DNA from 2 places in the uncultured Merdimmobilis sp. genome. Region 2 is predicted to be linked to the other one. Evidence: riboswitches for the same ligand, from Rfam matches in the RefSeq annotation. Region 2 holds a riboswitch; the other holds the start of a gene.
What was found. A riboswitch is a leader RNA that binds a small molecule or an ion and turns the genes downstream of it on or off. The one in region 2 is predicted to bind cobalamin.

Region 1: another riboswitch for cobalamin. It lies ahead of RDQ42_RS05165 (ABC transporter substrate-binding protein); the one in region 2 lies ahead of RDQ42_RS03800 (sirohydrochlorin cobaltochelatase).

Annotation. Positions count from the first base shown of each region.
Region 1 is NZ_CABRJC010000007.1:46,293-50,759, forward strand. Features, by position in the region: gene RDQ42_RS05160 (ABC transporter permease) at 1-743, opposite strand, end outside; gene RDQ42_RS05165 (ABC transporter substrate-binding protein) at 797-2,443, opposite strand; cobalamin riboswitch at 2,651-2,840, opposite strand; gene RDQ42_RS05170 (hypothetical protein) at 3,025-3,249, opposite strand; gene RDQ42_RS05175 (alpha/beta fold hydrolase) at 3,745-4,467, opposite strand, start outside.
Region 2 is NZ_CABRJC010000004.1:54,325-58,791, forward strand. Features, by position in the region: gene cbiD (cobalt-precorrin-5B (C(1))-methyltransferase CbiD) at 1-679, opposite strand, end outside; gene RDQ42_RS03800 (sirohydrochlorin cobaltochelatase) at 793-1,563, opposite strand; cobalamin riboswitch at 1,778-1,968, opposite strand; gene RDQ42_RS03805 (class I SAM-dependent methyltransferase) at 2,183-2,944, opposite strand; gene RDQ42_RS03810 (glycoside hydrolase family 5 protein) at 3,194-4,330, opposite strand; tRNA gene RDQ42_RS03815 (tRNA-Ser) at 4,433-4,467, opposite strand, start outside.

The DNA.
Region 1 (4,467 bases), on a different contig from region 2:
AGGGCGTTTTTCAGCACATGGCGGGAGAGGACTTTCCCTTGGGAGAGACCCTTGGAGATGGCGGTGGATACATAATCCTCCTGCCGGATGAGGGAGACAGTGCTCTTCATGAGCATGTAGTTGGAAGAGGTCTTATATAAGACCAGCACCGCAAGGGGAAGCGCCATGTGGTGAAGGATGTCCAGCCCCTTGGCAAAGCCGGTGAGCCCGCCGGAGGTGATACCGGAGATGGGGAACCACCCCAGCTGGAAAGCGAAGCAGATGAGAAAGAGGATGGCCAAACAGTTGGTGGGCACAGTGGAGATGAGGAGGAAGCAGGGGGTGGCCGCCAGGTCAAATCTGCCTCCTGGCTTCCAGCCCGCCCACAGGCCCAGCGCCCCGCCCAGGAAAGCGGCGATGACGGTGGCCGGAATGGCGAGGAATAGGGTCCATTTCATCCGGAAAAGCACCGTCTCCAGCACCGGGGCCTTGGTCCGGTAGGAGTTGCCGAAATCCAGGCGGGCGGTTTTGCCCAGGTAGGTGAGATACTGCCGGCCGAGGGATTGGTTGAGGCCGTATTCCCCGCGGATTTCTTCGATGACCTGGGGGGCGTGTACCTCCAGGTTGTAGTACTCCTCCTCCCCGATGATGTGGAGCACCGGATCCCCTGGCATAAACCGGATGAGGAAGAAGTTGAGGGTGACAATGCAGAACACAATTAGGACGGATTCCCCAAGCCGCCCCAGCAGGGTGCGTTTTGCCATAGGTCAGCATTCCTTTCTATCAAGTTGCCCAGGAAACCCTTTTAAAGGGCAGGCTAGGCGTTTTTGGGGCGGACGCTGAACCAAGTTTTGTTGTTGATTACCCCCCAGCCGGGGATGTTGGTGAACCCCTCAAACCGGTCGGTCCGGTAGGGGAAATAGGCCTTGTCCCAACACAAGGCCAGGCCGATGACCTCCTGGTCCGCAATGGCTTGAAGGTCCTTCATGGCCGCGCTGTATTCCTCATAGCTTCTGCCTTGTTGCTTGGCTTCATAGGCTGCGACAAAAGCGGGCAGGGTACAGGTTCCCCAAGGGTTGCTGTCGTTTTGGATGATGTACATAAAAGCGGTGTCGTACATAGCTACGCCTGGGGAAGTGTAGCCGATGTACAGCTGGTAAGTGCCCTCTTTGCGCACTTGGGTGGCATGGTCGGCGTTGCGCACGCTCTCCTCGTCCAAGGTGGTGCGGATGCCTACCTCCTCCAGGTTGGCTTTGAGGATTTCTGCGATCCGCAGGTATAAGGGTTGGCGGGTCTTGTTGTATTGAGGGGTGATGAGGACGTTCATTTCACTGCCATCGGGCAATTCCCGGAAACCGTCGCCGTCCTTATCCAGGTAGCCCCCTTCTTCCAGAATGGCCTTGGCTGCCTCCTGATCCTGGGACAGCTTGGGAAGGCTGGGGTCAAAGCCTTTGTTGGGTGGGGCGACAATGCCGGTGCCGGGGATTTGGCCGTCTTCCCCGCCGATGGAGGTGCGCAGAAGCTCGTAATCCAAGGCGCTTCGCACCGCTTTGCGAAATGCCAAGTCGTCGGTCGGTTTTTGGTTAAACCCAAAGACCAGCTGGTAGTTGCCGGGGTTGTCACTCATTCCGGGGTTCAGGTTTTCCACTCCGGTTACCGAAGGGGCCATGGTGGCGCTCAAGGAATTGGAGTAATCATACATGGCGTCGATCTCCCCAGTGCGCAGGGCCATCACCAGGGCGTCGTGGCTGTCGTAGGTCTTGACAGTAACTTTGTCAAAAGCGGGGGTGCCCATAAAGTATTCGCCCACCGATTGGTAGGTGATCACCTGGGCTTCGGGATCGTAGCCGGTCATGCGGAATGGGCCGCAGCCGATGGAGGCGTCTTCCCCTTGGTATTCTTTATAATCGCCATCCACTTTCTCCCAGACGTGCTTGGGGGAAAGTTTGACAAAGTTTGCCATGCTGTTGAGGGCGTTAAATGCCTTGCCGTCCTCAAAGGTCAACTTGGCGGTGGTATCGTCTATTTTTTCCACAGCGGTCAAGCCGGTGCAGTATCCGCTTTTCTTCTGGATTTGGTAGCGAAAGGTGAAGAGGACATCGTCCATGGTCACCGGCTCACCATCGTGCCAGGTGACCCCTTTGTCGGTGGCAAAGGTGGCAGTCAAGGTGTTTTTGTCGTCGCTGATCTCCCAAGAGGTCATCATGTAGGGCTGGACTTCCCCGTTTTCATCGGTGGTTACAAAGGGGGCAGCGCACAAGCCGGTGTAGTTCAGCTTGCCAAAAGAGCCATTTTCGGTCATGGCATTGAAGCCGTCCGCCGACGCGGTGGTCCCCACCCGGAGGGTGAGCTCCGAGGAGCCGCCAGCCCCAGAGGGGGTACCGGTGCTGGCAGCAGAACAGCCGGCCGTGACCAAAAGGGCCGCCAGCGCCGCGGAGAGCAGCATGTTTTTCAGGTGCATCATATTGGATTCTCCCTTTCTCTTGCCGGATATCCCGGCAGATTTCGTTCCTGCCGGGGGAGAATTGAAAAACCCCCGGCTCTCTTTAAGTCGGGGGTTTGAAACCTCATGGGCAGAGGGACAAAGGTGCGCCAAAAACAGCCCCTCTTTTTTGAGGGGCCTGCCGCAAATGCACTCACGCCTGAGAATTTCTCCGTCGCTCGCAGAGAACTCATGCAATTTCGATGCATCCTGTATTCTGGCTTAAGCTTCCAGCATCCAATAAACCGCGCCTTCCCAGTCTCCCAGTGGCATGTTGCGGCGGACTCAGCTAACACAGCGGCGGGACCGCACGGGATTCCAACCCGTTTCCTGGCCGCGGGCAAAGCTGCCGGCGGCCGATGCACCGATTCAATTTGAGTTCAGTATAGCATAGCGGGGAAGGGAAACACAAGCGGCAAGGGGATAAAATCCCTAAAACCAAGGGAAACAAAGGGGCTTGGCCATCCGCCCCAATGGATGGGGCCACACTGTCTTGCAGCGCAGGGCCGAGAAAATACCCCGGCCTCTCGGAAGAGGCCAGGGTATTTCGGAACCATGGCTGGTCAGCAGGAAATGCGCTCAATACAGGCGGCGGTGATTTGGGGCGGAATGCTCCGGGTCATCACACCGTTGTAGTGGATGCACACCCTGTCGCCCACGTGGAAGCGGCAGGCGCAGTTGGAATGCACCAGGACTTCTTGGTTGGTACAGTGGTCACAGACGCACAGACAGCAGCGCTGCACCCTGCACACGGTTGCACACATGGTGGTGTTGTTGGAGGTCTCCATTGTCCTTCTCCTTCCTTTGGCGGACTTGGAAATAAGGGGGTGGTCCCTTTATTGGAGGAAATGAACCCAGGCCGCCTGCTGGCCACGGCCCGGTTCAAAAACAGGGAGATCGCGGGCAGTCTTGTCGGCTTCTGGCGGCAGTGGGGATTTGTACCATTTTAGGAGGCCACAATACAGGATATGTGGAAATGGAGAGGGGTGTGTTTGCCCCAGGCGGGACGGGCTGGGCTGAGGAAACCGGAATAGTCCCCTTTTGCCAGAAGACAGGCTCATTTCAGACTCAATTTCTAGTTTGGCGTTAACTTGCGGCAGGGGAACTTTTTTCTGAGGGAGGCTTCTATCCCAGCAGTGCAGTGGAGGAATACCTTGGGCGGCGCGGGGGCCTTCCCTGTTTTCACCTGTTGGGGGAAAGGGGGATTGGAGGTTTCTCAAGGCGATGAATCCAAACAAAACCCGCCCCTGCCGTGTTAATACGGCAGGGGCGGGGTTTTTTCGTTAACCTTTGGGCTTTGGGAGCTTTGGCACAAAGGGCATCAATTCTTCGGCGACCACCTGCTGGAACTTCTCTGGCTGCTCGTACATCATCGAATGGCCACAGCCCTCAAACCAGATCAGCTTTTTGTAAGGCGCTTTGAGAAGGTCATAGTACTCCACTGAAAGCTGGGGGAGCACAATCTGGTCGTTGCGGCCCAGGATGTAGATGCAGGGGATGCTAAGGTCCGGGGCTTCCCGCTTCAAATCCACCTCCACGGCCTGCCACCACAGGTTCTTCATGGAAAAAGAGGTGGCTTTCAGATACCGGGCCAGGTCAGCCGCCCGGTACTCCTTGGAGGCAAAGGCCGCCCGGAAAATCTTTTTGCGCATCGAGACGTCTCCGTTCCAGGCGTCCCTGTGGGTCATGGTCAGCCCGAAGCGGAGGATCATGGTGTCCACTGGCTTTTGATAGGGGGGCGGGCCCATCTCCTCCAGCTTGGAGAGCAGACCGGGGCGATTTTCCTTCTGGGCGAAGTCCAAAAGCTCCTGGTAGGCAATTTCCTCATTGCGGGCCATATCCACCACCTGGCCGGCCCCCACATAGGCATAGAAGAGCTCCGGGGCCTGTTTTACCGCCAGGGTGCCGATCAGGCTGCCCCAGGAATGGCCCAGGAGGAAGATCTTCTCCTTGTGGAAGCGGCGGCGCAGGTACTCGCTCAATTCGCAGATATCGGAAACAAACTG
Region 2 (4,467 bases):
CCTTCAAAAAGTCCTCCCCGTAGTTGCCAGGGGTGAAGATGACCTCTTTGCAGCCGGCGGCGGCATGCATCTTTAGCTCCACTTGAATGGTGTCTAAGAGGGCTTGGAGGCTTTGGGGTTCCACTACGCCGCTGGTGCCCAAGATGGAGATCCCCCCTTCAATGCCCAGCACCGGGTTAAAGGTCTTCTGGGCGACCGCTTCCCCGCCTGGAGTGCTGATCACCACCGAGAGGCCGCCTTGGTAGTCCAAACTGCGGCAGACTGCCTCCACCTCCTCCCGGATCATCCGCCGGGGGGTGGAGTTGATGGCCGCAGCCCCCACCGGTTGATCCAGGCCGGGGCGGGTGACCCGGCCCACCCCTTGGCCTCCGTCGATTTCCACACCGGGGTGGGCACAGGGGGAGACTCTGGCATAGATGAGAAGGCCATGGGTGGCGTCGCAGTCGTCCCCCCCGTCCTTGCGGACGGCACAGGAGGCGAAAGAGGGGGAAAAGGCTGCTTCTTCTATGGGCACGGTGACGGCCAAACCCTTGGGTAACACAAGGGTTTCCTCCTGCGCCATCTGCTGGGTCAGCAGCATTTTGGCGGCGGCCTTTGCCGCTAAGGCGGCGCAAGCGCCGGTGGTGTATCCACAGCGCAGTTTTTGGCGGCCCCGCTGCAAATATTGTTCAAATGCCAAGAAAATCCCCCCTTTTAAAAGAAAAGACCGCAGCATGCGGTCTTTGGGCGCCGTTTTGTCCTGCTATGGAACCATTGTACCAAAAAAAGCCTGTGAGGGAAAGGAAAATCCTCCTACAAAACCTCCCGCAGGTGGGAGAGGTACAGCTCCCGGATGGCGGGGACTTCCCCCAGCCCCTCCAAAGCGCAGCGGACGGCGATGCCGGCCCCTTCCAACTGGTTTTTCCAACTGTCCGGCTCTTCCCCGGCCATGTCGTTGATGGCGTGATCCCCGGCCACCAGCATCAGCGGAACAAGGAGGGCTTTGGTGTACCCGGCCCTTTGCAGCCGCCGCAGCACCGAATCCACCTCCGGGTAGCCCTCCACCGTGCCCACAAAGACATCCTCCCGGCCAAGGTCCCGGAAGACGAAGTCCAGGGCAGGGTAGATGCTGTTGGCCGGATGGTAAGTACCGTGGCCCATCAGCACCAGAGCCTCCCCTTCTGCGACAGGGTGCCGGCCTAGGACCGCCTTGGCCACTGCCAGCAAATCCCCGGTGGTGTGCAGGAGGGGGGCAGTCAGCGAAAGGGATGGAAAGCGGGGGCGGTATTCCTCGATGAGGGCGCGGAGTTTGTCATACTCTTCCCCGGGGATGAGATGAGAGGAGAGGACAGCCACGTTGGAAAACCCTTCCTCCACCAATTTGTCCAGGGCCTGGGGGACCGAATCCACCTGGATTCCCCGCCGCTCCAGCCCCCGGAGGATCACCTTGCTGGTGAAAGCACGGCGAATTGGGATAGAAGGGTAGGCACTAGCCACCTCCCGCTCCAAGGCGCCTATGGTTTTTTCCCGGGTGCCGTCGTGGCTGGTGCCGAAACTGACCACTAAAATCGCTTGCTGTTCCATAAAAATCCTCCGCGTCGTTTTTTGGCTGGTGTGAATGAAAAGGGAAGGCGCGCCCGCCGCGTGGAGCAGGGGATGGCAGGGCCATGACTCTTGCTGGGACAACCTGCCAGAAATGGAAAAGGCCCCCGGCTTACCCTGCGCCGGAGGTCTCAACAACACCAATAAGGCGGAGTTTTCCCCGCCCAACCGGCTGCCTTTGTCGCTCGCAAGAGGCGCCTTCCCTGAAAAAAGCTGTCCGTATTCTGGCTTGGGCCTTCCCAGTGTCTTTCCTGCGCCTTCCCAGTTTCCCAGTGGCATCCAGCAGGAGGACTTGGCCCTTACAGCGGCGGGACCGCACGGGATTTGCACCCGTTTCCGAACTACAGCTTTTTTGTTTGTGTATATACAGCGAGGAGAGGGAGATTTCCCCCAAAGATCGCTTGCGATCATTGTAGCATCTTGCCGGAGGGGAAGTCAAGGAAAGCCATCCCAGAGCGGGCAAGTTGTTCCCATCACCTAATATCCCATGGGGGATAGGGTGTCAAATAGGAGGAGTACGGCCTTTAGAACGGTTTTGAATCAAACAAACCGGGAAAAGTGGCAAGGCGTTCGCCGCTGTATAACGGCAGCGAAACTGCCGCTATGCTTTTTTTCCAATATAAAAGACGTAACCATAATACTGTTTATACTTAGCGTATAACTCCACTTCGTATTTGTCGCCTGCCACATAAGCTTTGACCGTTTCGCTGCCGGGATATTTTTCAAGAAGCGCTTTTTCCGCAGCCTCCCTGGGAATAAAGTAATGGTCGGTCCAGCAGGTTTCGGGAAGGGTAAAGGCGGCTACAAACTGGTATCCAATTTGCTGGAGGATGGAAACATTGCCGCCAACGGTATCCAGCTTGCTGCCAGCATCTGCCCAAAAAGAGGCAACTTCAGAAGGGCGGTCTTCGGTGAGCCAGGATGGGCAGGTGACCGCCACATAGCCGTCTTGTTTGAGAAAATCCTTCCAATAGGTCAGGGCCTTTTCAAAGCCGATTCCGTCGATCATCCCTTCCGACCAAATCAGGTCAAGTTCGCCCTTTCCAAAGGGGAGATTCTCCGCCGAGCCGACCATTCCGGCAACTCGTTCCTCCAGTTGAAGCGTTTGGACAGTTGCACCGAAGCGTTCGATAAAGCTGGGAATCATATCAACTCCGGTAATATGCCCGGCGGTATTTTGTGCGAGGACTATCGTTTGGCCGCCGGTTCCGCAGCCCAAATCAACGATGCGGGAATTTGCATCCAGATTATCCACAAATCCCAGGGCGCGGCGCGTCATCTCCGAGCTGCCAGGGCCTTGACGGTCCAACCCAATATGGGCTTCGATCAGCAAATCAAACATGGATGGTTCTTGAAAGTTCATTTTTAGCTCCTTCCTTATTGAACGGTCATTTCACAATTTTCATACCGTTCGGCCTTTACAGATGTTTTAAAGTTTGAGGTGAATTTGAAATCGGCCATATTTGTGCCCTATAATTATTGGGCATAGATTGTATGAAATATAGCGGACAGGCAAGAAAATTCCAGAAAGGGCGGTTAAAAACGATATACATTTTAGAGAAGAAACGGGATAGCAACTTAACCCCTTATTTTTGTTTGTTGTCCTCTGTGATCAGCTATAAATACAGTCGAATACAGGCATCATTGTGGGAATCCACTTATTAGACTTTCTGTCATAAAATTTTGTGTCTGAGTTGACAGCAAACGGGATACCGGCATTTGTTAACTGTTGGGTCATGTAACTGGAAAAGACAACCTGCTCCTCAATTGTATAGTCATTCCCATCGTTATAATTTCCTGGCATCCATGCTCCTACCCAAGTGGGAATCCCTGTTTCCTGCTGCCATTCCAGCGCAAGCTGGATCTTCTCATCAATCAGAGAACGCTCCTGCTCAGTTCCAGTGGTCCACAACTTACGGTCATTTGTTTTGCTGGGGCCTGCGGCATAAAAATGCCATTCCGCCATAAGATAGTCATTATGATCTGTGGGAATTTCCAATTCATGCAGATAAGCTGCATCAGAGCGCAGCCTAGGAGAAATCATAATAATCCGATTCGGATTTGTCTTTCTGATTTCTGTCACAAGCTGCTCATAGATTTCGTTCAGTTTATCAGGCTGTTTATTTAGTGCATCAGTGGATTCAATCAACAGGTCAAACGACAATAAATAGGAGGTATCTTGATAGCGTCTTGCAACCTTTGTCCACCAATCCACAACCTCTTGAATATTTTCTTCACTGGGATCATTCTTAAATTCATCTGCTTGATAAGCAATCACCGGGATGATCCCATTCGCTAGGCAATCCTCAATCTGTCGATCCAGTCCCTCTAGAAGATCGTCTGTGGCCTTGTCTGCAATACGGATTCGCACATGAGAAATACCTGCTTCGGAAAAATCAATTGCCGCTTGTGTATTATAGTATTTTCGTCCCTGATTGGTTTTTGACCAATCCACGTCCATTCCTTTTCCAAGCAGCTTTTGGTAATCTGCGGGGGAAATCGGATACTCTCCATTCATGCTAACCGGTTCTTCTGGAGCATCAGCTTGACTTTCCGTTTTACTTTGTTCCTCCTTGTGATCTACGGGCTGCTCAGATGGTTCCTGGGCACTTTGTGCGCTGCTATCTTCTGCCGGCGTCTCCTGTGAGCTTTGCGGCAAAGAGGGCACTGAATTATTTCCCGTTGCGGTACAAGCGGTAAATACCAAACTTATAAGCATCAGAAAACATAGGTAATGAAGTTTCTTCATAAATCTCCTCCTTTTGACATCATCATATCTCTATTGGGATTTAAAATTAATAAGAGTAAAAATAGCAGTATCCCCCATTAGAGGATACTGCTATTTTGGCTTTGGCGGAAGCGGTGGGATTCGAACCCACGTGCCTG